DNA from 4 places in the Paenibacillus sp. FSL L8-0494 genome. Region 1 is predicted to be linked to each of the others. Evidence: predicted binding sites of a transcription regulator. Region 1 holds the regulator's gene; each other region holds the start of a gene.
The links. The regulator Rex, encoded in region 1, represses fermentation and respiration genes when NADH is low (regulators of the CRP and FNR family bind a similar motif). The targets are predictions, from matches to a motif close to TTGTGAAATATTTCACAA.
Positions count from the first base shown of each region.

Region 2: the regulator Rex is predicted to act here: its motif matches at 3,831-3,848, upstream of NYE35_RS11885 (DUF1641 domain-containing protein).
Region 3: the regulator Rex is predicted to act here: its motif matches at 3,989-4,006, upstream of NYE35_RS03955 (flavocytochrome c).
Region 4: the regulator Rex is predicted to act here: its motif matches at 3,631-3,648, upstream of scfA (six-cysteine ranthipeptide SCIFF).

Region 1 is NZ_JBBOPQ010000001.1:4,692,516-4,700,575, reverse strand. It holds gene panC (pantoate--beta-alanine ligase) at 1-390, shown strand, start outside; gene panD (aspartate 1-decarboxylase) at 383-766, shown strand; gene NYE35_RS21320 (tetratricopeptide repeat protein) at 878-1,519, shown strand; gene dinG (ATP-dependent DNA helicase DinG) at 1,646-4,507, shown strand; gene NYE35_RS21310 (redox-sensing transcriptional repressor Rex) at 4,638-5,291, shown strand; gene NYE35_RS21305 (amidohydrolase) at 5,278-6,579, shown strand; gene NYE35_RS21300 (cell wall elongation regulator TseB-like domain-containing protein) at 6,752-7,270, shown strand; gene NYE35_RS21295 (hypothetical protein) at 7,681-8,060, shown strand, end outside.
Region 2 is NZ_JBBOPQ010000001.1:2,671,931-2,679,990, forward strand. It holds gene dnaN (DNA polymerase III subunit beta) at 1-297, shown strand, start outside; gene NYE35_RS11865 (EFR1 family ferrodoxin) at 481-1,365, shown strand; gene NYE35_RS11870 (hypothetical protein) at 1,369-1,989, shown strand; gene NYE35_RS11875 (nitroreductase family protein) at 2,100-2,717, opposite strand; gene NYE35_RS11880 (DUF2785 domain-containing protein) at 2,938-3,780, shown strand; gene NYE35_RS11885 (DUF1641 domain-containing protein) at 3,981-4,424, shown strand; gene NYE35_RS11890 (NAD(P)/FAD-dependent oxidoreductase) at 4,465-5,643, shown strand; gene NYE35_RS11895 (SGNH/GDSL hydrolase family protein) at 5,808-6,434, shown strand; gene NYE35_RS11900 (hypothetical protein) at 6,603-7,589, shown strand; gene map (type I methionyl aminopeptidase) at 7,622-8,060, shown strand, end outside.
Region 3 is NZ_JBBOPQ010000001.1:864,437-872,496, forward strand. It holds gene gnpA (1,3-beta-galactosyl-N-acetylhexosamine phosphorylase) at 1-2,159, shown strand, start outside; gene NYE35_RS03955 (flavocytochrome c) at 2,243-3,766, opposite strand; gene NYE35_RS03960 (spermine/spermidine synthase domain-containing protein) at 4,262-5,149, shown strand; gene NYE35_RS03965 (aminoglycoside phosphotransferase family protein) at 5,201-6,070, shown strand; gene NYE35_RS03970 (glycosyltransferase family 39 protein) at 6,364-7,920, shown strand; gene NYE35_RS03975 (hypothetical protein) at 7,952-8,060, shown strand, end outside.
Region 4 is NZ_JBBOPQ010000001.1:832,951-841,010, forward strand. It holds gene NYE35_RS03790 (flavocytochrome c) at 1-454, opposite strand, end outside; gene NYE35_RS03795 (histidine kinase) at 727-2,313, shown strand; gene NYE35_RS03800 (response regulator transcription factor) at 2,288-3,070, shown strand; partial or broken gene NYE35_RS31375 (SF0329 family protein) at 3,144-3,224, shown strand; gene scfA (six-cysteine ranthipeptide SCIFF) at 3,674-3,823, shown strand; gene scfB (thioether cross-link-forming SCIFF peptide maturase) at 3,946-5,340, shown strand; gene NYE35_RS03815 (helix-turn-helix domain-containing protein) at 5,791-6,036, opposite strand; gene NYE35_RS03820 (hypothetical protein) at 6,188-6,685, shown strand; gene NYE35_RS03825 (nuclease-related domain-containing protein) at 6,934-7,623, shown strand; gene NYE35_RS03830 (restriction endonuclease) at 7,620-8,060, shown strand, end outside.

The DNA.
Region 1 (8,060 bases):
AATGTCGAAATTATTCCTTGTCCGATCGTTCGTGAAGGGGATGGACTCGCACTAAGCTCACGTAACGTATTCTTGTCTCCAGAGGAGCGTAGTCAGGCATTGGTGTTATCTCGTTCCTTACGTGAAGCACGTCAGTCTATTGAAGAAGGAAAAGTAACAACCGTTGCTGAAGTGCGGGAATTGTTGACATCGGTTATTTCCAGCTCACCTCTAGCGGTGATTGATTATGCGGAGATCCTAACATTCCCTGATCTTGAAGGATTAGAGGATGAAGCTCTTTTATCAGAAGTGGATGGGGAAATTATTATAGCGCTTGCCGTGAAGTTTGGCAGAACACGCTTGATTGATAATAATGTATTTATTCCAAAGGAGGTTGCTGCACTTGTTTAGACATATGATGAAATCCAAAATTCACCGCGCAACAGTAACGGAAGCGAATTTGAACTATGTGGGCAGTATTACCATTGATGAGAGCTTGATGGAAGCCGCGGACATTCTTGAGAATGAAAAAGTTCAAATTGTGGATAACAACAATGGTTCGCGACTGGAGACCTATGTAATTCCTGGACCGCGTGGAAGCGGAGTGATCTGTCTCAATGGTGCCGCAGCTCGTCTTGTTCAGCCGGGCGATACAGTAATTATCATTTCGTATGCGATGTTGTCCTCGGAAGAACTGGAGTCACATAAGCCAACGGTGGTATTCGTGGATGAGAATAACAAACCAGTGAAGCTGGCTGATCATGAATTGCATGCTACAATCGCTTAATGTATGGACTTACGCCATGTAATGAATGGCAGGGATGAAAGACCCCGATCTCGCAGAAAATGAAGTCAGGCAAGCTGAACTGATTTCATCTTCAGTAAGGGGGGATAGCCCATGTTTCAACATTTGTTTGCTGAAATGAACAAGGTGCTTCAGGAGATCGTAACAGATTACCCTACAGCGGAGGGTGCCCGCCGGAACGAGCTTTTATGCAATTATAATATGCTGCATAGACTGAGCGATAAAGTGATGGATGAATGGCTCGCTTTTGCTGAGAAGCTAAGTCACTTTCGCGAAAGTGCGGATTTTACAGCAGTGGTCGAAGAGGAAGTGCCGGAACAGGAAGCACCAGAGCTGTGTATGGATTCCTTTGTAAGAGGTCAGGGATATTATAAGCTGCTGATGTATGGAAAGTGTATTGATCAGTTTAAAGAAGTTATTGCGCAATACCCGGATAGCTTGGCTGCTCGATTATATTTAGCCATCTCTTATCTGCAGGAAGGTGACGGTGAAGCCGCTTGGAGTCATCTGAACCATATGCTGGGCTTGATACGGGAAACCAAGCTGAAAGCCATGGTATATAATGCTTTAGGCTGCATACGAGCCTCACAGGAACGTTTTAATGAAGCGCAGGAATTGTTTGACCTTGCCTTGCAGCATGACCCGGCGCTTCCGGAGCCAAACGTTAACTTAGAGGTATGCCGCCGTCGTGGAGGGAAGCTGCATTTTGGAAATCAGCTGGTTTCCCTTTTGTAAAAGAATAACGGTTTTGGAAATTTCTATTCAAGCGATGCATCCCCTGAACCAGTGGTGTGCATCGCCTTTTTTCGCAACTTCTGTTATGCTGATTAAGAGTCTCAATTGAAAGGGAATAGAATTATAATGAAATTTGCCGTGCTTGATTTTGAAACAACAGGAACCCAATCCGTGGGTGAAATTATCCAGGTTGGCCTTGCAATTATAGAAGAAGACCGGTCCATCTCCCGGGTATATGGTTCCTATGTCAAGCCCGGAACGCCGATTCCTCCTTTTATAACAGGTCTGACGGGGATTACCGATGATGATGTGAAGGATGCGCCTGAGCTGGATGAGATGATGATGGAGCTTGTTCCGCTCTTGGATGATGTTGTGCTTGTAGGGCATAATGTCGCTTTCGACTTCCATTTTTTACAAAATGCTTTAGATCGTTGTGGTTATTTGCCATTTCAAGGGCGGATTTTGGATACGATTGATTTTCTGAAAATTTGCTTTCCTTCGCTCACATCTTATCAGCTAGGCTCTGTCAGTGCTCATTTTGGAGTGACACATGATCGTCCGCATCAGGCAGATAGTGATGCACTTGCGACTGCTTTAGTGCTGTTGAAATGTCTGGAGGAGCTCTACGAGCTGCCGCTGCTTACGATCCAGAGACTCTGTGAGCTGTTTACCGAAGAGGATAGTGATCTGGGCTGGTACTTTGATGGTCTGCTGCGAGAGCGGGAAGCGGAGACGCTACAGCCCGAAGGTGATCTGACTTTCTATCGTCAATTAGCGCTTGCAGTAGGAGACTGGACGGAGTTAGCGCCACCTAGAGATGAGCATGTAGAGAATCCGCTAGCGAATTTATCTTTTACTGATTATATGGACGAAGTAACCAAACGACTTAAAGACACATTACCGCAGTATGAAAGCCGGGAAGCTCAGGATATTATGATCAATGAGGTGATGACGGCACTTGCCGAAGACAAACACCTACTGATCGAAGCGGGCACAGGAACCGGTAAATCGCTCGGTTATTTGTTGCCTGCCATTTATCAAAGCGTTCGCACCAATGAAAAAGTCATGGTCAGCACTCATACCATTAATCTGCAGGACCAATTGCGCGAGCGGGATATCCCTTTGTTAACGCAGGTAGTTCCTTTTCCGTTTAAAGCTGCTATTTTTAAGGGAAGAGGACATTATTTGTGTCTGCGTAAGTTTGAGCATAAAATTAATAAAAAGGACTTTATAAGCCCAAGGGAAGATGCGCTTACTGCAGCTCAGATGATCGTATGGCTCACTCAAAGTGAATCAGGGGATGATGAAGAGCTGAATTTAAGCGGCCGGGGCGGTGATTTCTGGGAGACGGTGGCAAGCGATACCGATTCCTGTCTGGGACGTTCCTGTCCTTGGTTCCGCAAATGCTATTATCATAGGGCCAAGCATGAAGCTGGGATTGCTGACGTGGTCATTACGAACCACTCCAAGCTATTCGCAGATGTTAAAGCTGGGCACCAGCTGCTTCCAGCTTACGAGCATCTTGTAATTGATGAAGCACATCATTTAGAAGATGTGGCTGGTAAACATCTTGGCATGCATATGAAGCATTTCACTGTGGCACACACGTTATCGCGACTGTATAAAGATAGCCGAAACGGACAGCTTCCTGCTCTGCGCCAGATCTTACAGTCGTCAGGCAGTGAAGAGGCTTCAGAATGGAGCGGAGTCATCGATCGGATCTACCCGGATCTGCTTACTGTCAAAGAAACCTGGGATGCACTCAGCGACAAGCTGTTCAGCCTTTTGCCGGAACGCAGTGATGCAGCAGCAGGGGAAGCGGGACAACTGGTTATGCGTTTGCTTCCCGCCCGTAAGCCGAAGGATTGGGATGAATTAGTTGCGCTTGAGAACACTATGAATCTGACGTTAAGCGACATCATCCGTAAGGGTGATAAAATGCTTAATGAGATGCGTGACCAGGAAAGCCAATCCTCAGCAGACAGTCTTGTTACTGATATTAGCGGTTTATTTAAGGATTTGGCTTCCATACGTGAGCAAGTAAGATTCTTTATGGGGCTGAATGACGATAATGTAGTATATTGGCTGGAGGCAAATGGAAATTACCGCAGCAAATCACTGCAGATGTATGCCGTCCCTGTGGATGTTAGCAGCCAGCTTAAAGAGTTGTTCTTCGATAAGAAAAAAAGCATCGTGCTTACCTCGGCGACGCTGTCTGTAGATAAATCTTTTCAGTTTATGATTGATAATCTCGGACTTAACGAAGCTGCGGAAGAGGGACGTCTAATGACTTCACTCCTTCCTTCTCCCTTTAAGTATCGCGAGCAGGCGCTGCTAGTTATACCGCGTGATTTTCCTAGTGTGAAGGGCAGTGTGGGCGATGCTCGATTTGTCGATACACTCGTACAGTCGTTAGCAGAAGCTGCCAAAACAACACGTGGGCGGATGCTGGTTCTGTTTACTTCTTATAAAATGCTGCGTCAGGTATATGATCCGCTTAAAGAGGCTTTGGCCTCACAAGAGATTACGGTGCTTGGTCAAGGCGTGGAAGGTGGCAGCCGGAGCAAGCTGATCCGCCGCTTTCAGGACAGTGCAGCATCCGTTCTGCTGGGGACGAGCAGCTTCTGGGAAGGTGTAGATATTCCAGGTGAAGCACTGACTTGCCTGGCCATCGTGAGACTTCCGTTTCAACCGCCGAATCACCCGTTGGCGGAAGCGAAGTCGGAGTTATTGCAGGCTCAGAAGAAGAATCCGTTCATGAAATTGTCTGTTCCTCAAGCGGTTATTCGCTTTAAGCAGGGATTCGGAAGACTGGTTCGCACGGCGCAGGATCGCGGAATAGTTATTGTTTATGATACAAGGGTTATTGAATCTCATTACGGGAAGTATTTCCTTTATTCATTGCCTGGTCCCAAAATGGAGCATATGCTGACTGATCAAATGGTCCCCCGCATAGCGGAATGGCTAGAGGATGGCGGCGCTTCTTAAAATGCTCGTCTTCAGTTTAGCTCCTCCTTATCCTTAAGGGCGGTAAGTTACAGTACCGCCCTTAATAAGGAGAGGTATACGTTTGAATATGGATTTTCACAAGAACATTACTATTTTTAGGAGGAAAAATATGAAATCGGATAAAATATCAGAAGCCGTTGTTCGCAGACTACCTGTGTATTTGCGTTTTTTGAATGATCTCCAGAATCGCGAAATATTAACAGTTTCCTCTCAGGAACTTGGACAAAAGCTGGATCTTAATCCCGCACAGATTCGTAAGGATTTAGCGTATTTTGGTGACTTCGGCAGAAAAGGTATCGGCTATGATGTAACGTATCTTATTGAGAAAATCCGTCATATTCTGAAGCTGGATCAACAGCTTAATGTAGCTTTAGTAGGGGCAGGTAATCTCGGACATGCCTTGTCTAATTACAATGCATATCTTAAAGATACAATGAAAATCACCGCTATATTTGATTCGTACGCTCCTAAGGTTGGACGTAAGATCAACTCCCTTACTGTGCAACCAATGGATGAACTAGGCAGCACGATTCGTGAGCAAGGTATTCGCATTGCCATTATTACCGTACCTGATTCAGAAGCTCAAAATGTAGCAGATATTCTCATTTCTTCTGGGATTGAAGCGATTTTGAACTTTGCCCCTGTGATTCTGAAGACACCACCGAATATCCGGGTGCATGCAGCTGATTTTACAACTGATCTGCAAAGTCTTGCTTATTACTTGCGGGATGGAAAGGAAGAAAGCGAACATGAACAGCAATAAAACGATAATTAAGGGCGGGTATTTTCTGACTCCGGGAACGGATGAGCCGGTTCTGAGTGGATATATGACTATTGAAGATGATTTAATCACTTACATAGGAAAAGAAGAGCCTCAGATGGAAGCTGGAGTGCAAGTGGTTGATGGCAGTCGTCTGCTGTTCATGCCTGGACTTGTAAACACACATGGTCATGCGGCGATGTCTTTGCTGCGTGGATATGGAGATGATTTAGCGCTACAAGTGTGGCTTCAGGAGAAAATGTGGCCGATGGAGGAAAAGTTCACCGGTGATGATGTATACTGGGGAACCTCCTTATCTGTATTGGAAATGCTGAAGGGTGGAACTACGACCTTCCTCGATATGTATGATCATATGGACCGAGTAGCTGAGGTAGCTGAGTTATCAGGTATCCGTTCCGTATTGATGCGTGGTGTGATCGGGTTATGTCCAGAGGATGTACAGAATCACAAGCTTGCGGAAGCGATTTCTTTTGCCCGTAACTGGCATGGAAAGGCGGACGGTAGAATTACTACTATGATCTCGCCGCACGCCCCTTATACTTGCCCTCCGGACTTCCTGGTTAAGTTCGTGCAGGCAGCGCATGATCTGGATTTACCGATGCATACGCATATGTCCGAAACGAAACGTGAAGTGGAACAAAATGTGGCGGATTACGGGTTGCGTCCTGTAGCTCACTTAGAGAAGCTTGGAATGTTCACACGTCCCTCGATAGTTGCACATGGTGTTCATTTAAATGATGAAGAGATTGAGATCTTGGCTCGCCATAATGTGGGTGTCTCTCATAATCCGGGCAGTAATTTGAAGCTGGCTAGCGGAGTGGCTCGGGTTACTGATCTTCTAAAAGCTGGTGTGAAGGTGTCTCTTGGCACGGATGGCGCGGCAAGCAACAATAACTTGGATATGTTTGAAGAGATGCGGCTTGCAGCTCTCATTCATAAGGGTGTCAGCGGTGATCCAACGGCTGTTCCAGCTCCAGAAGCTCTACGTATGGCTACAGAATATGGCGCCCAGTCCATCTTTTTAAATAATGTAGGTAGACTTGCTGTTGGGATGAAAGCTGATTTCATTGCAATTGATATAGATCAGCCGCATTTGCTGCCACACACAGATCTGTTGTCTCATGCAGTTTACTCTGCTAGCGCTAAGGATGTTGAGCATGTGTGGGTGAATGGTAAACAGGTCATCAAGCATGGACAATGCTTAACCCTGGATGAGGAAGCTATCCGGCGTAAAGCGCAAGAAGCCTTCGAAGGTTTATTGAAGCGTTAAGTCTGGATAATAACGAATAAATAATAGGCTGCGACTTTTTGCTTTTAGCAAAAGTTGCGGCCTTTTGTACATTTTAAAGGCTGGGAAAGCTAGAAAATTATGAAATTTTGGATAAACACGCGGGTGTGTTATATAATCAAAAAAGATATATTACTAGAAAGGGAGCTGTACCTTGAAGAAAAGGAAAAAATGGATCCTCCTGGGGTCAGTTCTGATTCTGCTCCTGGGGTTTGGACTTATCCAGTTCTATGCCTATATTATGAAAGATCAATGGAACGAGCGGGATATCGCCAAGGATGTTGCCAAAACCAGAGCGGGTCTAACAGAGGTAACCAAAGCACAAAAATCGGTTTGGGATGAAAATGCAGTGTACTGGGTTTTAACAGGAAAAAATGAAGCCGGGACTGCTCTTATGGTCTGGGTCCGCTTTACGGTAGATGGAAAATATGCTGAAGGCGACGACGCAGTGTTTGCTGAGGAACTAAGTAAAGGAACCTCAGAAGCCCAAATACGCGGCATTATCAAAGCTGATCTTCCGGACATAACGATTGAACGCTTGCTGCCGGGAGTATATAACGGAGAGTATGCTTGGCAGCTTTTTTATAAACAGAGCGGTCGGTATTATTATCAATTTTATCGGTTTTCGGATGGGTCCCGAATGGGTGAAGGTTACAGTTTACCTAAAAGTTAAGCCGAACATAAGGAAATTAAGGGTGGCAATGTAAACAAGCGAACTTATTATAAGTTCGCTTGTTTACATTTATTTGATGTACAAAAGTGATATACTAAGTGATATACTGAATGGGTGGTTATCACCGAATATTCTCTTAAATTCACATACAAAAATAGGCCGATTGATTAAAAATCAAGGCCGATTTTGTCGAAAACGAGGAATATATTTGGTATTGATGGAAATATTTAAAAAATTAAATTTTAAATATATTCACATTTATTTTGAAATTAGTATATACACCTGTGATATACTACTACTTGTAATTAGAACAGCAATAAGAGACTTCAGTCTCTCTGATGAGCTCTCAAGTAGCTATAAATTATTATACTGAGCTTTATATTTTGTCATCTTTGAGAGGAGGACGTTTCTTGAAATTACGTCTTGTACCTGTGCTGATAACGTCTCTACTGTCGGCTACTCTATTGTTTGGTGGCTTCTTTTTGTATCGTCAGTTTGCAATGCAGGAACCACTTCAGAAGATTGTATCTCAATATGAGGGCGTCAATGATTCTCATATCAGTATTAACCGCAATGAGGTCACTTTGAAACTTGATCTCCAGCCAGGCACGAAATTACGTGAACTGGTTCAGTACGTCTCTAAAGAAGGAAAATCGATGATTGATGGACGTACACTGAAACTTGATGTAGAACAGAACTCCAGTGAACTGCTGGATGAATACTGGGATAAAGCGATGTTCTCTGTAGCTGAAGCCATGGAGAGCCGTAAATATACACTTATACCCACAGA
Region 2 (8,060 bases), 2.0 Mb from region 1:
TCTATATTGGCTGGTGAGAGTGTTATGCTCAGCGTACTTCCTTCTAACACGCTAAGTTTAGTGTCCAAGACTGCAGAAATTGGGGATGTAAAAGAAGAGATTCCTTTGGAGCATCTAGAGGGTGATCATTTTCGAGTAGCCTTTAACGGAAAATATTTCAGGGACATCCTTCGGGCGATTGATAGTGAGACGCTTAGAATCAGGTTCGCGGGAAAAGAAAGACCGCTGGTGATCCTGCCTGTAGACGCATCTTCGTCCACACTTTTTTTAATTACTCCTGTGAGGACGCATGATTGAGGATATGTTAATTGCAGTATTTGAGTACATTTGAGCGAATAGCTGCAACTGAGTCTGATAGTGTGGCAAAACGAGCGAAATTATAGAAATAAGAGCAACTGAGTCCGAAATAGCCCAAACCCACTTCAGCATCACAGCTTTCCCAGACGGGAATGAGGTATATTTGATCTGGGAGGGGATGGAATGCATAATGCAAAGACGGCCATATTTTATTTCTCAGGTACTGGCAATACGGAGATTATTGCTAAGCAATTTGCTGAAAGGCTAAGAAGTAAAGGGCAAGACGTAGATTTGTTTAGAGTGGAAGATATTATTAAAGGCACTCGTTCTGTAGAATATGAAGCCTATGATCTTATAGGTATTGGTCATCCGGTTCTAGGCTTTGGCGCTTCCGGTTTTGTTGAACATTTTGCAGATCAGCTGCCTGAATGTAATGGAACCCCGGCATTTGTATTCAAAACGGCATCCTCTCCACACTATATCAATAACGGTGCTTCGAATACGGTTCTTCGTTCTTTGCGTGGGAAGGGATATATCCCTTTTCACAATTCCATTTTGGCGATGCCATGTAATTTTTATATCAAATATGATGACAGGTTGAATAAGCAGTTGTACCAAGCCGCACAGCGTAAGGTGGAATTGTTTGCAGAGGAAATCGTAAACCGAACACCACGAAATCTGCCGATTCACCCTGTGTTGGAGCGGGTTCTGAGAACAGTATATTATTGTGAGGAACACCAAGGGGGAAAATACTTCGCCAAAGGATTGAGTACAACGGACGCTTGCACACTATGTTTAAAATGTGTCAGCAACTGTCCAACATCCAATATTAGTAGCGGCGTAGAAGGAATTGTTTTCAGTCAAAATTGTTTATTATGTATGCGTTGTGTTTATTCTTGTCCTCAGAAGGCAATCCAAGCGACAAGACTGAAGGCTAGCGTAGTAGATCCCTATACTGGAGGTCCGAATCTTCATAAACTAATGAAGGATTCTGCGAATGATGGACGGTTTGTTACTCCCAAATCCAAGGGCTACTATAAGCATTTTATTAAGTATTTGGAGGAATGACATATGAATCTGTTTCGGATGGGATCTAAGCCACTGGGGATTGAGCGGATCAGCACATTTTTGGAGGATAATTATGTGAGTATCGGCTACCCCGGAATAGGGGATCTGGAGAATCTAAGCATAGAGGAACTTCATGATCGATTAATCGGTACTTACCAATATAGTGAGCCGGAGCTTATGCAACATCTGCAAGCCCTTCAGCTATTTGTACATACGATGCAAGATGGAGATTATGTGCTGGTGGCCGATGGAGATTGGGTACATCTCGGAGACCTCGGAGATTATTTTTACAACGAGTTAAATGATAATGTTGACGAGGGTACATGCCATCGGCGTGGTGTAACGTGGTTGAAAAGTCTGCCGATTTCTGAACTAAACACAGGCCTGCGGGAGTTATTTAACCAAAGTGCACCGGTTGTACAATATAAGGGTCCAAAACCAAGTGCTCGCTTGGATCTGTGGATTACAGGTGTTTCTGCTAATGAACAAGAAGTGAATAGTCCGCTGCAATTGGATGAGGAGATGCTCTCTAAGGCGCTTAATATTTTGAAAGAAGCTTTGATTTGTGATGACTCCGAACGACGGGAACGAGCAGCGATTGCCATTTTACAATATGCGAAGTAAAACTTCTTCTATATAACGAGCGCATGGTCGACTATCTTCATGATGAGTTTCAATTAAAAAACGTTCCACCCGCTACTTGCCTCGGATGGAACGTTTTGCTGTATCTATAATCAGATGAACTCAACGAATTCGTTGACTGGCTTACGGTAGCCGCGGGGTCTGATTTTATGTTTTTTGTCTTTGCCGATCGTGATCAGCATAACAGGTACCATATGATCCGGCAGATTCAAGGTGGATTGGATAACATCAGCATCGAAGCCGATCATCGGGCAGGTATCCCAGCCTTTATCTTTGGCGATCAGCATAAAGTGCATGGCCGAGAGAGAGGCATTACGTATTGCTTCATCTCTTTGAAAAGCATCCTTATCAATGTAAGCATTGTTAATCATCTCTATTTGCTCATCATATTCCTCTTGTGACATCGCTCCTAAAGCTTTAAGCCCGCCATAGATTTCTGGAGCCTGCTGATAAGCATGCTTATCTCCTAGCACTACAATAACTGCTGAAGCAGTATGGATTTTATATTGGCCGTAAGCCGCTTCGCGAATTTCTTCTTTTAAGCTCTCGTTAGATATCACTTTGTAATTTGTATGCTGTAGATTATAGGCCGATGGTGCCAATCTGGCGTAAGAGAACATTTCCTCTAATTCATTTTGAGGGATGGTGACCCCTTCCACAAAATTCATAGCGGATCTGCGGGACTGAATCAAGTCTGTAAAAGCGCTCATAAGTATTCCTCCGTTGTGTATGTATTCGGTTGTAAAATATAAACACCTGATATTTGTAAATTTACTAACTAAATGTTACTAACTCAAAATAACACAGCCTATAAAATTCGTCAATGATAAAATTTATTGAAGTTAATCTTGAATACCCTGTTGTAAAAAAATAGGACATAAATTAGGATATTAGGATATGTAAAAACACGGTGAATGAAAGGTGGATAAATTGATTAATAGTAGAGAACGATTGATGATAGATTTGCAAAGAATCGAAGAGAATGACTACGAGCTTAGAAGTGGAGAGGACATAAAGGATTATGTGAAGTTGATGCTTGAGCATTTAGGAGTTCCCGAGCCTGTGCTGCGTGATGAATTGATTTATTCCACATTCTACAAATGGATTAATGAGAAACATTGGTTTAATGATGCGGAGCTTCGTGAACTGCTGTGGATACTCCTTGACGAGCAGCATCTGTTTTATCACATTGGGAACAAAGAAGATCAGACGGTGTATACAAGAACATTTTCTGTATTGGTTGTTGCTCTTATTCTCCAGCGGCATAGGGAAAAGGCTATATTGGATAGCTCTGAATTTACAAAGGTGAAGCAGGGTTTAATTCATTATTATAAGGAAGAACGGGATTTAAGAGGTTATATGGAAAAAGAAGGCTGGGCACACGCAGCAGCCCATGGCGCAGACGCCTTGGATGAGCTGGTTTTATGCTCGGAGAGTGATGCCGAGGTGCGGGAAGAGGTTCTGACAGTTGTTCAAAAGATGCTTTATAACGATCAATACATATTCAGGGAGGAAGAAGATGAACGGATTGCTACTATTATAGTTACAATCATCGATCATCATTTACTTCCACAGCAGTCTATAACCGATTGGATTCTCAACTTGGCGCAATGTGGCAGTTGGCCTAGAAGCCACAGCCAGTACGTTACTCGAATAAATACAAAGAACTTCCTGCGTTCTCTTTATTTCAGGTTACTTCTAACAGAGAAGAATATGGACATTGTGGATGTTTTATTGAAAACTGAGAAGAATTTGAATGAATTTGTACATTAATTCACTCAAACGGTTTTAATTAACACTGGTAATTTAAATAATTTATTATAATGTAATAAAAATCACAAAATTTTATGGAAATTCAAAAACTTTGTGACATTTATAACTTGATAAGTGCTATAATAGAAATATGGCGTTAAAAGTTCTTATGTTTTTCATTACTATTAAGCAGCAAAGCTTATTGCAGAGGAGATTTGGATATGTCAGAATCAATCACTCAAACACAACCTGAACAAGAATCACCAAAAGTAGCTGTTAGCAAGGAACAAATGGATGTTCTAGAGCAGCTCTTGAAACCAGAAGTTCAGGAATCATTAACAGTCTTGGTGGAACAGCTGCCAAAATTAACTGAGCTTGTTGGCGTGCTTACAAAGTCCTATGACTTTGTGCAAACTGTCGCAGCGGATGATGTCTTGAAAAGTGATACGGTAAGTGCAATTAAAGAACTTGCTGAACCTGTAGTGCATTCCGCGAAGAATATGGCAGCTACAGTGATCGAAGCAAAAGATCGTGCGAATGAAAGTAACGAAGTTATTGGTCTTTTTGGTCTTATGAAGTTGTTGAAAGATCCGCAAGCACAAAAGCTTTTCCGTTTCGTAAATGCATACCTTCAAGTTGCTGGAGAACGCAGTAAGCAGAAATAATCATTTTCATATCTTATTCGTAAGGGACGGAGGAAACATCATGTCTAAACATATTGTCATTCTAGGAGCAGGTTATGGTGGTCTACTAAGCGCCTTAACCGTACGCAAGTATCTCAAAAAAGATGAAGCTAAAATTACTGTAGTTAATCAGTATCCTACCCACCAAATCATCACAGAATTGCATCGTCTTGCAGCAGGTAGTGTTGCAGAGGGTGCTGTTGCTATGCCTCTAACTAAGCTTTTCGCAGGTAAAGATATTGACCTGAAAATCGCGAAGGTTAATTCATTTTCTGTGGAGAACAAACAAATTGTTCTTTCTGATGGTGTGACACTAACTTATGACGCGCTTGTTGTAGGTCTTGGCAGCACTACAGCTTATTTTGGCATTCCAGGGCTTGAACAATACAGTATGGTATTGAAATCAGCTGCAGATGCTAACAAAATTCATCAACATATTGAAGATCGTATTCGTGAATATGCGAAATCGAAAAATGAAGCAGATGCAAACATCCTGATCGGTGGCGGCGGCTTAACCGGCGTTGAGCTTGTTGGTGAAATCGCGGATGTATTGCCTACACTTACTAAAAAATATGGCGTTGATCCTAAAGAAATTAAGCTTATGCTCGTTGAAGCAGGTCCTAAAATCCTTCCAGTATTGCCAGATGCATTGATCGAACGTGCTGTAGCAAGCTTGGAAAAACGTGGTGTACAATTCTTGACAGGTCTTCCTGTTACGAATGTAGAAGGCAATGCGATTGACTTGAAAGACGGTCAAAAAATTATTGCTAACACGTTTGTATGGACTGGTGGCGTACAAGGAAATCCACTCATCGGCGAATCCGGTCTTGAAGTTAACCGCGGTCGTGCAACGGTGAATGAGTTCTTGCAATCCACTTCCCACAAAGATGTATTCGTTGCTGGTGACAGCGCGGTGGTCTTTGCAGAAGATGGACGTCCATACCCTCCAACTGCTCAAATCGCTTGGCAAATGGGTGAATTGATCGGATACAATCTGTATGCTTTCTTGAAAAATAAATCGTTTGAAAGCTTTAGCCCAATCAACTCTGGTACACTTGCTAGCTTAGGCCGTAAAGACGGTGTTGCCATCGTTGGTGCAAGTTCTACTCCGTTAAAAGGCTTGCCTGCAACTCTAATGAAGGAAGCAAGTAATATCCGTTACTTGTCCCACATTAAAGGATTGTTCAGCCTAGCTTACTAATATAGTTTAACCCTAAACCCTGCTCAAATCTGAGCGGGGTTTTTGTTATTGTTTTTTTAGTGAAATGTTTGCATTATTGATGTTTCGTAGTAGGCTGCATTCATTGTATTTGATATAATAGATTGGGTTATATTAACAGAGGTAGTTAGAGGAGGATTTCATTTATGATATTCCAACAAAACGATGTCATTCTGTTTCAAGGTGACAGCATAACAGACTGGGGACGTAATCATGAAGACGCTTCATCGCTTGGAGTGGGTTATGCAATGATGGTCGCCGCTCGTCTGGGGTATTTATATCCAGAGAAGAATCTTACTTTTATTAACCGTGGCATTGGTGGCAACCGTATTGTTGATTTACAGGGGCGTTGGGATAAGGATTGCCTGGATTTGAAGCCGACTTGGGTGTCCATTTATATTGGAATTAACGACACTTGGCGCCGTTTTGATTCTGGTGAAGAAACCACTCCCGAGCAGTTTGAAGCTTCATATCGGGACCTGATTAAACGCACTCAGAAATCTTTGGATGCTAAATTAGTTCTTATAGAGCCTTTTGTTTTGCCTGTACCGGAAGATCGTAGAACTTGGCGTCAGGATCTTGATCCTAAAATTCATATTGTCCGCGAGCTGGCACGTGAATATGGGGCGCCGCTGGTTCCGCTAGATGGACTTTTTGCAGCGGCCTCCGTAAAAGCAGAACCGGCTTACTGGGCATATGATGGAGTACATCCTACTCCTGCAGGTCATGCACTTATTGCGGATGCTTGGCTCAAAACGATGGGAGCAATCTAATCAATTGTCATTTTAAGACTAGAACCACGCTTTAATAAGCAGGTTGTAGTCTTTTTTTAATCGCGTGTTAGTAAAGTCGTTTTTATATATTTATAGACACTGTTATAATTGGAATATGCTTATGTATTGGAGGCGATTCGCATTAGGCGGTTAATATGGATAGCACCTTTGTTATTGGTCGTAGTGTTAAGCGGATGTAAAAGTGATTTGGGCTTCATCAATGCCAGATGGATCGAAGGCGTGTCGTTGACACCCGTGGCAACTAGTGATCAGAAACAAGCGGATCGTCCTTTGCACTCAGAGAGCTTAACGCTAAAGGATTCTGTTTTGATCAAGACGCTTGCGGAGGCTATGAACAAGAGTAAAAAATTTTCTGATGATCTGGATTGGGGTCCGGAATTTGAAATGAAGCTTGTTTATGGGGACGGCTATTCGGAAGACTATTACATAGCGCTTGGAGATCAACTTGGACATGAAGGGATGTTTACTACAGCGGAGAACAGCAGTCAGGGCTACACGATTCCTGTAAAAAACTCTGACCAGTTAAGAAAGCTCATTTATGGAACAATCGATACGGAGAACATTGAACAGGCAGACCCTGTGGAGACTTCTGTCGAGGTAACAGGTCCAGTAACCCTATCACATAATGAACTGTCTCCGGTCACAGGCAGAGCGGGATTTTTAAATCTGCAACTGCTAGAGGGGAGATATAGCGAAGATTGGACTACACCCAGTCCGTTAACGGGAAGAAACTGGAGTGGCCGATTTAGACTAGTTGTGACTGATGAGCAAGGGAAAACGCTGAGTAGCTATCCGTTAAATGATCAATTTGCCCAGACCTTTAATGATTTTTTCCAGCTTCAGTTTGAGGATTATAATGGAGACGGTGATCCCGATTTTACGATCGGACAATATGGAACGAGTAACGGTTATTTCTATAAGCTTTTTACACTCAGAAGAAATAACGTGATAGAAGAACTGCCTATTAAACCTGAAAATCAGCTGTTTATCAGCAGTCCTGAGCGGTATTCCATAAAGCTGGATAAAGTTGATGAGCATAGCTTCAAGAGAAGTTACTACGATAACGCAGCAGGCAAACAAGTGGAAGATACTTTTCAGTGGGTAGGGAGTGCATTTCAGAGGCTGGACAATTGATTAATTCATGAAGTGAGAGGAATGTGTGTTGGATGACAAGTGATACGGTACAAGATTTAGAAGGGTTAAAAGCTATTGGAAAAGTGGTGGGCCACACCATCGCCGAGATGAAAAAGAAAGTAACCCCTGGGATGACGACTGCGGAGTTGGATCTTATTGGAGCTGAGATTCTGGAAAGCTTCGGAGCATCCTCAGCCCCGAAGATAACTTATAATTTCCCGGGCAGCACCTGCATCAGTGTGAACGAAGAGGTTGCTCATGGTATTCCGGGTCCGAGAGTGATTAATGCTGGCGATTTGATCAACATTGATGTCTCTGCTGAGCTGAATGGGTATTATGGGGATGCTGGCGTTTCTTTTCAACTGCCGCCCTATAACGATGATATTCTGCGTTTATGCCGGAGTACTGAGGAAACCATGATGAGTGTGATCAATCATCTGCGGGCAGGGATGAAGGTTAACGAGATCGGCA
Region 3 (8,060 bases), 3.8 Mb from region 1:
CTAAAAAAACAACGGGGGCCTTTACACTGCCGGGAGAATCCGGTTATGAGGCATTGACCCTGGAATTAGCTAAACGTTGGGGTGCCGATGTCATCCGTGACAGTGACGGCACACAGTTGTCCGATGAGATTATCAACGCAGGATACGGCATTTATTCTACAATCTGCATCATCAGAGATCATAACGAATGGGCGTCCCAGAATTCAGACAAGCTGCAGCAGAGCTTTTTAATAACAAATCCGAAGGTAGCGGTACAAGATTATTTATCCATCTATCTGATGGAGGATTTTTTTGCTGAACAATTCCGAGTGAATGATTCCAAAGAGGCGTTTAAGTACTGGCAGGTTTTTGACCGAACGACGGGCGAAGAGGTTCCAAGAGAACTGTGGAATTATGAGCGGGAATCGGGAAATGTAGTCATTACTGGAATTGCAACTTGGCATAAATACACAGTCAGCTTCATGGTCTATCGGATTTGGGAAGAGATCTCCATGTACAATCACACCACGAATCACTGGGAAAAAGAGCATCTGATGCAGATTGATCCCATCTATGTAGAAACGCAAAAATATTTACTCCATTGGATAGAAGATTGGTGTCATAAGCACAAGGAAACAACAGTGGTTCGATTTACCTCCCTCTTTTATAATTTCGCCTGGATCTGGGGCAGTGATGAGCGCAATCGCCATTTGTTCTCGGACTGGGGTTCATATGATTTTACGGTAAGCTCAAGAGCGCTTGATCTGTTTGCCAAGAAATATGGGTATTCGCTCACGGCCGAGGATTTTGTGAATGGTGGGAAATATCGGGTCAGTCATATCCCGGCGCAGCAGCGGAAGCTGGACTATATGGCATTTATCAATGATTTTGTCATCGAATTTGGTAAGCAATTAATTGATATTGTGCATAAGCACGATAAGCTGGCGTATGTCTTCTATGATGACAGTTGGGTTGGCATGGAGCCTTACAATGACCGTTTTGAGGAGTTTGGTTTTGACGGGATGATTAAATGTGTGTTCTCAGGGTATGAGGCAAGGCTTTGTTCTGGTGTAAAAGTAGATACCCATGAGATTCGGCTGCATCCCTATTTATTTCCGGTTGGATTGGGAGGGCTTCCTACGTTTATGGAGGGAGGTAACCCTACGCTCGATGCCAAAAAGTATTGGATTAATATCCGGCGCGCCTTGCTCAGAGAGCCTATAGATCGGATTGGACTGGGCGGATATTTGCATCTTGTAGAGCCTTATCCGGATTTTTGTGATTATATCGAAAAGATCGCGGATGAATTCAGAGAAATTAAAGAGCTGCATCATAAAGGCAAACCGTATCACATTAAGACGAAGGTAGCCATTTTACACGCTTGGGGTAAATTGAGATCGTGGACTTTATCCGGGCATTTCCATGAAACGTATATCCATGATCTGATTCATATCAATGAGGCTTTGTCCGGATTGCCGATTGAAGTCCAGTTCATTGATTTTGAAGATATCCGTCAGGGAGTATTACAAGATTGTGATGTAGTGATTAATGCCGGCTCGGCAGGTTCAGCATGGAGTGGCGGAGAATACTGGAGTGATCATAAGTGCGTGGACTTACTGACTGCGTGGGTTTATGAGGGCGGTACTTTTATAGGTGTCAATCAGCCTTCGGCGCTTGAAGGTTATGACAGCTTTTTCAGAATGGCCCATGTGCTTGGTCTGGATGAGGATACAGGCTCCAAGGTAGCTCATGGAAGATGGACATTTGAGGCTAGAGATGAGCAAGATTTAGTGCCTGAAGGAGCCAGCATAACACCTAAAAATAACATTTATCTTACGGATGGCTCGGCAGCGGTATTGTGTGAAAAGAGTGGGATGATAACATTGTCTGCCCATGCCTTTGGTAAAGGAAAGGGGATCTACCTGCCTTCTTTCACCTTAAGCTTTGAAAATACAAGATTGCTGTTAAATGTGATTCGTTATGCTGGGAATGAGTTAAAGGACACAAAGTATATTACGGATAATTTATATACAGAGTGTGCGTATTATCCACAAAGCAAAATACTCGTGGTGATTAACAATAGCGACCAGCTTCAAAAAACTACGATTGATACGGAATATGGACAACAAACGTTGGAATTAGATCCGTTTGATACTATTATCCGAACTATTGGCGATTAATTACATTAAAAAAGCTCAAGCCAGCGGCTAACTTGCCGATGCTTGAGCTTTTTGCTGTGAGGCCTATAGTATCTAGTATCTACTTATTTTGCCTTTATGAATTCAGCAGATTTGATCCCAGCTTGACGGCCGAAAATAATGATTTCTGCAACAGAGTTGCCGCCGATCCGGTTTTGTCCGTGTAAGCCGCCTGTAACTTCACCTGCCGCAAACAGACCAGGAATAGCTTCACCATCTTTATTCAGAACTTCTGTGTTCGTATTGATCTTCACGCCACCCATGGTGTAGTGAATCCCAGGAGCAATTTTAATAGCGTAGAAAGGACCAGTGGACAGGTCATTGTCCATTCCTGTAGTTCTGCCAAATTCGGCATCCTTTTTATTCTTAACGGCGCTGTTCCAAGTATCAAGCGTTGTTGCCAGCTTATCCTCTGGAACACCGATTTCTTTGGCCAAAGCTTCGATGGAATCCGCCTGAATCACGAAACCCATTTTGTCATATTGTTCAATAGCCTTCACACGGGATTTAACACCGGAATCAAAGACCAGCGTAGCTGCTTTTTCAGGTAGTGTATTGATGGAAGCTGTTACTTTATCACGGGTATCTAATTCGTTGGTGAACCGTGTTCCTTCACTGGAAACAAGGATAGCGCCTTCCCCACGAACAGCTTCGCCGATGAGGTAGGATTTTTCTTGCTGCACAGTTGGGTGAACTTGGATTTGATCCATATCGACGGTTGTGCCGCCGAGTTTCTCAATCATCTTGATGCCGTCTCCGGTACTGCCGATTTGGTTAGTAGTAACGTAGCCTTTCAAGTCAGGTCTTACTTCGGAGATTAAATCCATATTGGCACCGAACCCGCCAGTGGTTACAACGACAGCATCTGCCGTAATTGTTTTTTCCTCTGTTTGGTTAAAAAGGACTTTGACGCCATTTACTTTGCCATCTTTTTCAGTGATTTCTTTGACATCAGCATTCACAAAAAGTGGGATTTCTTTCTCTTGTACGTTTTTCACTAAACCTTTGACAAGGTATTGACCCACAGCAGAGCCATCTTCAGGACGGTGTGTACGTTTTTCGTTCATGCCGCCTGTAATGGTGATATTGTTCAAGCGGATTCCGATGGAATCCAGCCAATCGATCGCACTCGCGGAATTATCAACGAAGAAACGAAGCATTTCTTTGTCGTTAGTGTCATGGCCACCTTTTAATGACTCTTCATAAAATAAATCATTGCTGTCTTCAATGTTTTGTTCTTTTTGGAATTTCGTTTCAGAAGCGTTCATTCCCGAAGAGGATTTGGTTGTGTTCCCGCCGGCAACCGGCATTTTTTCCAAAATAACAGGGTTCATGCCTTTCTCTTTGGCCTCAAGCGCCGCGGACATTCCCGCACCACCCGCACCGACAATGATGATATCATATTTATCTTTTAATTGATCGAATGGTGTGTAGCTTGCTTCAGATGCCCCGGAGACGGCTTCAACTTCTTTTTTCTCGTTGTTATTACTCTTGCTCTCGTTCACCTTGTCGTTTCCATTACCGCAACCTGCGGTAACGAGCATGACAGAGAGGACGAGACTCAGAGCACCAGCTGCTTTCTTTTTCATTGTTAACCCTCCACTTTTATATTTCTCTATTAAGATGTACTTAAGATGTACCAAAAGAACCCGACAAAAAAGAAAGGAAGTATCAGAGGGAGTTGGAAGTGGAGAAGCGCGCGCGTCGCTGTTATTCTCCTAACTTCAAATCTTCTACGGTTACGTCCACAGTTTCCATCGTTATTCTCTTTAGTTCATCTTCTTATTAAGTATACCATCAATCATAACTATTAGTGAAAGTTTTCACAAATTATACAAGTCGTCTATTCTAACATAGGGTAACGAAATATTGAGTAGATTAGGCGAAAAATGGATCATAGACCTTGCAATTAGAAGGTTTTGACGTAAGATTTTCTCACTGTAGAAGTGGTAACTGTCACGGATTAGTAAAGCAGTTTTTGTTCTTCTGGATTTTTAAATGGTAAAATGAGAGTATTGCCTACTAGTCAATCCGGAAAGACTAACATGAGACATAGAAACAAATTCTAATTAATAGGTGAGAATATGGAATTTAATAATGTAATAAAAGAAAAAGTAAAAGAAGATAACTATAAAGTGTTTGCTTTACTAAGCCGCTATTTGAATAATACCCCCGACTTTATTAACAAAGAAGAAATTGAAGAAATCGTAAACTGTGGTGTATCTTATGAATACGCTTTTGGTTTAATGCTGGCTGCTGCTTTTGGGATGGATACGGTTGATAATGTTGATGATAAGGAATTGTTCAACCAATATTTTAGCAATATGCTTCATAAGCTTGAGGCAAATGAATATTATGACAATCCATATTATAAAAATATCAAGATACCAACTATAAAGATTAATAATAGTGAATTAAAATATGAAAAATATAAACCTTTTGAAGGTTTTGTTTGCAATGATATCATCCGGACAGAAGAGGGAAGACAAATTCCTCAAGTTGGTTTTTTTCAAAATGAATTCATGTTCCCGGCCGTCTTGGAGAATGATAGAATCTGGATGACCATCACGCCAAATGAAATAGAAACAATGAAAGAAGCTGTAGATAAAGCGTTTGGGAATGTTCTTACGTTTGGGCTTGGGCTTGGCTATTATGCTTATATGGTTTCTGAAAAAGATAATGTTGAAAGCATAACGGTTGTTGAAAAAAATCAAGATGTCATTGATCTATTTAATAAATATGTACTGCCACAATTCAGTAATGCTCACAAGATCAGGCTTATCCAAGCAGATGCTTTCGAATATGCAGAACAACATATGTCTAAGGAGAAATATGATTTTGCATTTACGGATTTATGGCATGATGTTTCTGATGGAATGGATATGTATTTAAAAATGAAAAAGTTTGAAAAGGAAAGCCCGGATACTGTATTTATGTACTGGATAGAACAATCTATTTTATGTTATTTGTAGTTTTGGGTTGCGTAAATCTGTTGTAGCTGACTCCGAAAGGAAGAACCATTTTTGAAAACTCCTATATCTCTCATAAATTGGCTAGAGCACAACGAAATCATAAACGACTTATTAAATCAGGAAGAAAGCTTAACTGCGCATACAATGGATCAAGGATTTGAAGCTGAGGTCATAAGGATTAATTCTGATCAAGAGAGCTATGTACTGAAAACATGGAATAAGGAATCCAGACCGGATGTCCAGTTTCAATATCGTTTATTGGATGTTCTATCCGAACGAGGAGTAGCCGTCTCTAAACCAGTGGGCTGGGGAATCAATTTGGATGGAGATAAGGTGTTGTTAACAAGTTTTGACGGAACCCCTATTCATAAAATGAATACCAGGAAAATGAAGGAACTCGCAAGCCTATTAGCAAAAATACATAAAATTCGCGTTGAAGAGATTGGAAATATACAACTGCCAAAATACAATTTCATCGGCTACTTTTTCCCTGAAGCCAAAGAACAATCTGATATTTATAATGTGTTGAATACTCTTGTTGAGCAAACTCCAATGAAGCAAGACTGTATCATTCATGGGGATTTTCATATCGGAAATATAGTGGAGGATAAAGAGCGATATACCATAATCGATTGGACGAACGGCCAGTTGGGAGACTCTAGATATGATTTTGCTTGGTCACTTATTCTGCTGAAAATATATATCTCCGTGCGTTATGCTGATGTGTTCCGAACTGCTTATCTATTGGAAAATGATATGGATCAGGAAGAACTTGAGATCTTTGAAGCTTGGGCATGTCTACGGTGGGTTTTGCTGAATAGAAGAGGTAGCACACCGAAAGGGCCTAATACAACGAAGAGAGTGAAAAGTTTAATCGCTGATAATCGGTTTTTAAAAAAGATGGATAGTAAATTCTTCTGATGTACGCAAGGATGGATGGATTTTCTGGGAGATTGGGTATATAATGTAACCCGATTCCCAAGGCAATAGCCGCTTTTAAGGGCGGTAGGCTTCAGCAAATAGGACACGACAGATAGACCGCATACCTTTGTGAGTGGGCGGTCTATTTGCGTACCTCTCTTTCTAAATCTCTTCCTTGCGAATTCCCAAACATCCGATTTTCATTGGATTTTCAGTTTGGGTGTTTATAATGCTTTTTATGAATCGGGGCAGCGGATTGTAAAGGGCTTTCGATTGCGTAAAGGAGGTTTTCCATGATAAGAGGAATTCAAAAAACATTGTATCTCATACTTGCATTCTTTATCGGTCTTTTTATCGCATCCTCCTTTTTTATTAGGGCGAAATATAATTATTTCGTGTATGGGGACACGCCAATTTTGGAGAGGCAACAGCTGGGTCTTTTTATTCTAGTGATCGCAGGGGTGCTGGCATTAAGCGTTATTTTGTATAAAATGTGCCTGAAGCTTAATAAGTACAGTTGGAAAATAGTCATTCCAGCCACACTGCTATTTTCTTTTGCAATCCAGATGGTGATTATCTTTCTGTTTCCACGCTTGCCGACGGATGATTCGCAGACAGTGCTTTCATTGGCACTCGACATGCTGTACAGGAATGATTATTCGTCGTTTGACACGAGCGGCTATCTGCATATGTTCCCGTTTAATTTTTCGATTGTTTTATATTTAAAGACGTTGTTGTTGATCTTTCCGGATAATTATCTGGTAATCAAAATATTCAATATTCTGTTTTCACTCTTAACCTCATTAATGATTTACATGCTGTATAAAGAGCTCAATTATAAGTCCAAGGATAAGGATTATGGCATCCTCGTGTTTGCCGCAACCTATATCCCTTCATTGTTTATGAGTAATTTTATCTATAACGATGTGATCGCTACCGCTTTTCTGACAAGTGCTTTATATTTTGCCATAAGATTTATCAAAAGAAGGTCCATTAAGGATATTTTCTTCGCAGCTCTCTTACTGGCAATAGGCAACTATTTCCGCAGTATCGGTGTTATTTTTCTGATTACCGTGGTGGCGGGTCTTTTATTTAACATACGTTCTATCGGGGTGAAAAAGGTTTTTAGCGCTTTGTTTATCACGGCCATATTGTTTAATGTTCCCGGCTGGACGCAAAATGCTGTGCTGCAGTCGACGAATGTTGCAGATGAACCGATGAACGAAAATTCCGCACCTGTCTACATGTGGCTGAATATGGGGATCAATCTGGAGACGTTTGGGTTCTGGGACAACCGGGAGAGCTACGCAATCTATCAGCAGGATGCAAATTATAATAAGGCAGAAAGTACGGAGTTATTTAAAGAAGAAATCCGTAATAAACTCTCCGAGGCGGGCCTAAGTGACTTAGTGAAGATGTATTATAAAAAAATCGTTTGGACCTGGACGGAAGGAACCTACCAGATGGAACGATATGGGCTCGGAAACGACGGATCATCCAGTAACGGGGGAAGAATGGGCTTTGTCATGGACCGTTATAGCTACACTAATGCTGCTACGGATTTGTTTAAGGCAGACTCCAATTATAGAAGCGGAATGTTGTGGCTGCTGTATGTCCTGAATTTTCTGATGTATGTATTTATACTCGTTCGCTTAATTGGTGGAATAAGAGCCAAAAGATTTGAAGAGACCTCTTTGATTCTTGTGGTGCTGGGCTTTATCGGATTCTATCTTTTATGGGAGATCAAGTCCCGGTATATTTACCCGGTGTATCCGCTGCTGATCGTATTATCCTACATGGGTTTTAAGGACGTATACGATTATATGTTAAAAAGATATTTTCCACGTTAACTATGTTCGCTCGGAAAGAGGGGATTCAAAGATGCGGATCAAGCGATATTTCGCTTTGCTCATAGCAGTGCTAAGTTGTTCCATGGTGCTCGTCTCCTGCGATGCTATTACTGCACAGAAGATAACGAGTACTGACTCCG
Region 4 (8,060 bases), 3.9 Mb from region 1:
CGGCACCGATGACAACAACATCATAGGTTTGCTCGACTTCTTCTTTGTCTTTGCTTCCACTGACTGCAGCGCCAGCGACAAGGGTAAGTCCAGACTTCGTAATTGCATCTTGAATGGCTTCGAGATATCCTTTGCTTGTAACTGTAGATCCACTAATGGCATCAACTTTTGCGCTGTTAGTTGCCATGACATCTTGCTTGAGCTGCGTATAAACAGGTTCTGCAAGTACTTCATTTTCCTTATGCTCTGTCACTTTAATGTCAGTGATCTTGTTATCTAATAAGGAGACTTGTACTTTAATATCGCCATGTTTACCTTGCCCAACTCCTTCAAAGACTTGAACTCCGTTTGCATCTGCAGCGGGTTCTGCATCTTTACTGCCGCAGGCAGCAAGCGTGAACATAAGACTGAGGACTAGTAGAATAGATAACAGCTTTTTCGTGTGAGTTCGCATAATATCTCCTTCATTCTGTTGTGAATTGGTTACATACACTAGGGAGAGGAAGATTTGCTAGGCAAATCCTTTATCTCTAGCCTAGACATGAATGTTATTTCATGTGAAAATATGCACAAGACCTATTATAGATTTAGTACAGCATTATGTATTTGCACAGATTAGTGTTTTTTTGTCTTTTTCGGGCATGTAAGAAACGGATATTGTGAAGGGCTATGATTACAATGAAATCAATTCACTTAAAAATTACGTTAATCGCAGGAGGCTGCTTCTTGCTGCTGTTCGTTGCATTGCTTGTAACAATATATTTGGAGATGAACCATACGGTTGTCCCTTTGAATAAGAACTTAACGCAGCAAGTGGTTACTGCACGCAGCGACCAGATTGATTATTGGTTTAATCAGCGCATTGGAGAGATAGACATGCTTGCTTCTCTAGCTTCGGACCATCAGTGGACACGAGATGAATTGCTGCAAGAGTTCGATAAGTTCGAGGCGAAGAAGCAAGTAGAGTACGAATCCATACGTGTGGTGGATATTCACGGAAATTCCTGGTCAGCAAGGGACAAGCCTTTTTCGATACTAAACCGACCCTACTATCGAAAACTGCTGAATTCAGATTCCAATTATGTGGTGAGCAATCCGATCGTATCCAAAGCGAATGCAGCCGAAATCGTCGTCATTCTTTATCGTGTTAATCCATCGGTGAATGATGAGGTAGCTTATATTGCCGCAGCCGTCTCCGTTAAGAAGATGAAGGAGATTGCTCAAGATGTAATGCTATATGACCAGTCAGGCCAGCTTATCATCGATTGCAGAGAGCTGGGTGAAGGAGATGGAGCGGAGGAGGCAGCAGATAAGAAGAACATGAGTGTATTTGAGGCTCCAATTCAAAATGTGGAAGGCTGGAAGCTAGTACTCGAAGTACCGAATTCAAGTCTATCGCTAGCGGTGATCAAAACCCAGCGGACTGCATTGCTGGTAGGCGTTCTTATCGGTAGTGCGTTTATCGTCTTTCTGATGCTGCTTGCTTCTTCCATTATTCGTCCAATTCAGTCGCTTCGTCAGGTAATGGAAAATGTGCAGAACGGCAACCAAACCATACGTGCAGATGTTACGCGCTCGGATGAGATCGGCGATCTTGGACGAAGCTTCAATGACATGCTTGTTCAATTATACGCTGTGGAGCAGGACCGAAAGGAGATGGAACTCAGACTGATTCATGAGCAGATCAAGCCGCACTTTTTATACAACACATTGGATACGATCCAGTGGATGGCAACGGAACATGGAGCAGACAATGTGGTGGAGATGGTGGAAGCGCTTAGCGCGTATTTCCGATTAGGGCTTGGCACAGGCAGTCCCTACATTCTGCTTGATCAGGAGTTGTACCATGTCGAGAGTTATCTTCATATTCAAGGTGTGCGATATGAGGAGATTCTGGACTACGAGCTACGATATGATGAAAAGCTTGCTCAGTGCCAAGTCGTTCGCTTCATGCTGCAGCCTTTGGTGGAAAATGCGATTTATCACGGGATTAAGCCACTTGGGGATCAAAAGTGCAAAATTTCGATTACAGCATATAAACAGGCCGATTATTTGGTCATTAAGGTTGAAAATAATGGGGTTATGATTCCGCAAGAGAAGCTTGAACAGATGAATCAAGCCCTTCTTGATGATACATATGATCGTTCTGCCACAGGCTTTGGGCTATACAGTGTAAACCATCGCATTCGACTAGCTTACGGGATGCCATATGGCCTTGCAGTGAAGAGCGAAGATGGCATTACCGTTATGGTCATTCGAATACCTTTGGACGGGGAGTGGAATGAAGATGTGGAAGATTGTCATCGTCGATGATGAAACGATCATTCGCAAAGGCTTGCGACAATACATTGAGGAGAGTCCGTATCTTTTTGAGGTTGCAGGAGAAGCGAAAAGTGCAAACGAAGCATTGAATATGGTGGAGGAAGCCCCACCACATGTATGTCTTGTGGACATCAACATGCCGAATATGAATGGGCTCGATCTGATGAATATATTGCGCGAACGCTGCCCGTCGGTTCTGGTTGTCATCATCAGCGGGTACGATAACTTTGAATATGCGCGTCAAGCCGTGCAACTGCAAGCATTCGATTATGTATTGAAACCTGTGCCGAAGAGTGATCTGAACAAGCTGCTTCATCGGATCGATGAGCATCTTCAGGCAAAATATCCTTTGCATTCACATGAAAGCAGGGTGGATAAAGAGCGGGAGCTTCCCGGGTATACAGGGGATGGAACAGTGCTTATCCAAAAAGTGACCGAGTATATTGACAGTCATTATCAGGATCCGGAGCTGTCTATTACTCGAGTAGCAGCGCTATTTCATATCAACCAAACCTATCTTAGCAAGCGTATGAAGCAAGAAATCGGTGCTTCATTCCTTGACTATGTCACCGAGCTTCGGATATCGAAGGCGAAGGAGATTCTGGATGACGTAATGCCGAATATCAAAATCGGGGATCTGGCCGTGAAGGTAGGGTATAAGAGCCAGTACTATTTTAGTCGTGTGTTCAAAAATAGAGTCGGTTCAAGCCCCTTAGAGTACAAAAAGCATCCGTTCGGTTATGGATAGGAGGGCTATTCTCGTCCCTCTGTAGCACGCCATAGATGCTATGCTCGGAGTTGCTTTCTATCAATACGGTTGGATTTTAAACATGAGCGAGAAGATGAAGTTAAAGCATCCGATTGTGCAATATTTTTATGAACTAAGGCGTAGTACATTATAAAAATAAATAACTTCATTGAATATTCAAGAGCAGATAAACTGTCCGGAAGTGTCTTAAAGCTCCTCATATAAGTTTGTTCACACTGTCTACCCACGCATGTGGAGAGTGTCGCTCTACTGGTAAGGAAGGATACAGTGCTATGAGATCCTTATATTTATTGGACTTTACGGACAAGTATGAGAAAAAATCGTTGTTAAAGAGATGGCATCATTGCCGTCTCTTTTTTTGTTTCACTTTTTTAGTATTGCCCTGACTCTGGTTCCTGCTACCGCATCCTACGATCACAAGCATGAAAGACTGCACGAAAATTAACGTTGATAATTATGTTTAAGCCCTCTCTACTCTGTTAGGTGACGGGCATCATAGACGTACTTGCGTGATGTTGCTACGATGTTCCATGGAAATTAAGTGAAAGTGATCACAAGAAATTACAGAAGGAGTTATTTAACGTGAAAAGAATCGTAACCTTAAGCACCCGCAAACTGATGGATACCGCAAAACACGGCGGATGCGGCGCCTGCCAGACCTCTTGCCAGTCCGCTTGTAAGACTTCTTGCGGCGTTGCGAACCAGAAGTGTGAAAATGCAATGAACAGATAGGATTCGTAATTTTACCGCCCATTGCTCTGCTGATGGGCGGCTATTTTTAAGAAATGGATGCTACCTCTAAAGGAAGGCAAAGCCGTTTCTACTTGTGTGCAAAAGGAGCTTGATTAGCAAGTATGATTCATCAATATAAACTAAATGGATACAATATCGTGCTCGACACTTACAGTGGCTCAGTACATGTTGTTGATGACCTAGCATATGAAATTATAGCGCTTTATGAGAAAACTTCTGTCGACCAAATCGTGACAATGATGTTGGAGAAATATAAGCATGATTCCACCATTTCTGAGAGTGACATTCGAGAAACCATCGTGGATATCGAGGAGCTTATAAATGATGGACAGCTTTTTACAAAAGATGAGTATGAGAACCTCTCGCTTGATTTAAAAAAACGAAAAACTTATGTTAAGGCACTCTGCCTTAATGTTGCGCATACCTGTAATCTGTCCTGTGACTATTGCTTCGCCAGCCAGGGGAAATACAACGGAGATAGAGCAATTATGAGCTATGAGGTGGGACAAAAAGCTATCGATTACCTGCTTGAAAATTCGGGTCATCATCGAAACCTGGACATCGACTTTTTCGGCGGGGAACCGCTTTTGGCCTGGAAAGTGGTTAAACAGATCGTAGCTTATGCAAGAAGTAAAGAACAAGAATACAAAAAGAAGTTCCGCTTCACCTTTACGACGAACGGGATGCTGCTGAACGATGAGGTCACCGAGTTTTTAAATCAGGAAATGTACAATGTCGTATTGAGCCTGGATGGAAGGAAAGAGGTTCATGACCGGCTTCGCCAAACAGTTAACGGAAAAGGCAGCTACGATCATATTCTTCCGAAGTTCCAGGAATTCGTTCGTAAGCGCGGAGACCAAGAGTACTATGTACGGGGAACTTACACTCGTAACAATGTCGATTTCACCAACGATATATTTCATATCGCAGACCTTGGTTTTGACAAAATTTCGATGGAACCGGTTATCTGTGATCCAAAGGAACCCTATGCACTTACCGAGGAGGACCTCCCGGAGATATACAATCAGTACGAAATTCTCGCCAAGGAAATGATCGGGCGCGGTGAACAAGGCAAGGGATTTACCTTTTATCACTACATGCTTGACCTCTCGGAAGGACCTTGCATCCAGAAGAGAATCACTGGCTGTGGTTCGGGAACCGAATATCTTGCTGTCACCCCTTGGGGAGAGCTTTTTCCTTGCCACCAGTTCGTAGGGGATGAAGAGTACAGCATGGGAAATCTCTGGGATGGCATCACACAACCTGAGTTGCAATGTCAATTTAAAGAGAGCAACTGCTACTCGAAGCCGGAATGCAAGGACTGCTGGGCGAAACTCTACTGTAGCGGCGGTTGTCCCGCCAATGCGCTGCACGCGACGGGTTCCCTGGTCGGAACCTATGACTTCAGCTGTGACGTCTTCCGCAAAAGAGTCGAATGTTCCATGATGGTGAAGGTTGATGAATCGATTAGAGAGATGGAAGGGCAACCTAGCTAATTAAGATAACGGATGAATACACTACAACCGAGAAATCGACACTTCAAAATAAGGTGTTATTTCTCGGTTTTTTTGTACGGAGAAGAAGGACTGTAAGACAAGAGAGACTATCAGTTTCTGCAAATTGCAGATTACTGATTGTCTTTTAATTTGAATCTATAGAATGAATTCCACGCGATAGGTTGGTATATCGTTGTTCTAGCTATGTATTATTTGATTTCTACATAGCACGATGAATGACACCTGAAAGCGGACCGAAGGATAAAATCTGGGGGTCAGATATTGCCTCAGGCCTCCATTTTATTGGACGTCGTAGGTACGTGTCTATATCTGAATAATAAATCCCTTCAGGGATTTTGCATAAAAAATTTGCAGATCTATGTAGTATCTATTTAAATGAAAATAACGATCTATTCCAAAAACAGAGAGTTATCTCCCACTATCACTTCACTAACCTTCCCCCAACAACTCTCCAACAGAAACCTCCAATGCTTTCGCAATGGCAACCACCTCATAATCCTGCACAAGTCTATATTGACCTTCCAATCGCGATAAACTGGTTGGACTGATGTCTAAACCGAAGGTTTGCAACCTGGCAAGGAAATCCTTTTGCTTCATTCGCTTAGCTTTTCGAATAGCTACAACTCGGGTTCCAATGATATTTTTGTCACCCGGGGGCTCTTTGCGATGCCTCATTTTGGTGTCACCTCACAATTTAACCAAATTGTATGCGAGGTAAGTATTGTTTTAATGCGGATATCGAATTAAAATAAAATAAACCGATAAACGCATTAAAATTTCCATACATCGTCTACAGATATAGCTTTTCCCGGAAGGTGGGGGTGCAATGCAACATCTGATGTGCAAATATGAGGAGGAAAAGCGCAAGCTGAATGAACTCGGACAGCAATCACTGGAGCAGGGAATTCCGTTAAGCAGCAATGAAGCGGTTCAGGCCCAGAGTCGTAAGGTTGACGAACTGATTAATCGGATGTACCAAGAAAAAAACGGACATGCAGCGTCATTTCGTTTGAGTTTCTATCTTGGAGGGGATATGTTGAGCTTTCCTGCATGGTTTTTACAGACGATTCAAGGTCGAGTGGATGAGGTGACCGCACAGATTGAACATCAATCCGAGCCTAGGCATGTTTTTGAAGAAGAGCGCATAGCTTTTCAAACGTTATTTGACTCCATGGATATTGCACGTATGCCAGAGTTTGAGCACTGGGAGGATAAGCTTCAATCGAAGCAAGCTGTTCTTTATGAACGTCTATATCTTCAAGGACTAAAGGATGGCATGCAGCTTGCAAATGCCCTTACTACCCCTTCAGTTCTCTCGGACTAAGACATGTCCTGCGGGTAGCGGAGAAGCACATAGGTATCGGAACCAAAGGGGATATATGCATATCTTATCTTCGGACGGTCAATGCGACAGTCTTTTTTTCTATATATATATTTGGAATTTTTGTTTTTTTAGATGCTGTTCATCTAAAAAGAGGGCAGACCTCCATTCATGATTTGAATAAAGGGATATCTTCCCATATTGTCGAATAACCATACATATTGTAAATCTATATCAGACGAGGTTTTGCTATGTTTAAAGCGCTATTGTCTCTCTTTAAAAAATCCGACACTAAGCCACCACAGGCAGTGCGTAAGGCACAAACTCCCAAGTCGAAACCGAAGGTTGCTTCCACACGAATTGGAGAGTTAGGTGAGCATAAAATCAATATTCAACTCGACCAGTTACCTAAGGAGTGTAAATCGTTAAGCGATCTAATGCTCCCTAATCCCAAGTCTCGAACAGGTTACACCCAGATTGATCATATCGTTATTTCCCCGTATTGCTTATTTGTCATTGAGACGAAAAACTACAATGGGGAAATTAAAGGTGGGCGAACGGATCAACAATGGTCAGTGAGCAACCGTTACAAGATGTATAATCCGCTGAAGCAAAACTATGGACATATCAAGGCCATCGAGAGCCTGATACAAGGTATAGCTGCAGTGAAATTTATCTCTATGATTTCATTCACTATGAGATGTCGGTTCAGTATTGATCCGGATCTTCGGAAAATCCACTCGGACGAACTGGTTGTCTATGATGTGGAACTAAGTGAGTTTATCTCTAGGAAGTTGATTAGTTTAAAAACGGGAACCCCTGAACCTCCTATTTCTGCGGCGCAGATCCAAACTATATATGATCGTTTGGCTCAGGCTAATGTTAACGATTTCGAGATTCGCAAACTTCATGTACAGAGAATAAAGGGAGGTCCACTATGAAAAGTATGTGGCTTGTTCGAGCAGGAGAAAGGGCATATCTTATTAATGAATTTAAAGATAAGCAAGCTGTAGCGATTGGTTGGGCTCCATTGGGAGATATCGGTGGGGTAAATACACTGCAAGAGATGAAGAGGCTTTTGAAGGTACGGTATCCTGGATATAAAGAGGGTAAGATCAATATTACTGCTGGTCAGATTTTTCGTTTTGTAAGTGAATTTAAAATAGACGACCAAGTAATCACATATAATCCTGAAGAGCGACTCTATTACATAGGAAGAATCAAGTCGAATTATGAATTTAAGCCAAATTATATTACGGATAAGCCTCATATTCGCAGAATAGATTGGGAGGGGACTGTATCTAGAGATGTTTTGACGGCAAGCGCCCGGAATACGCTTGGTTCCATAATGACTATTATATCTATCCCGAATGATGTT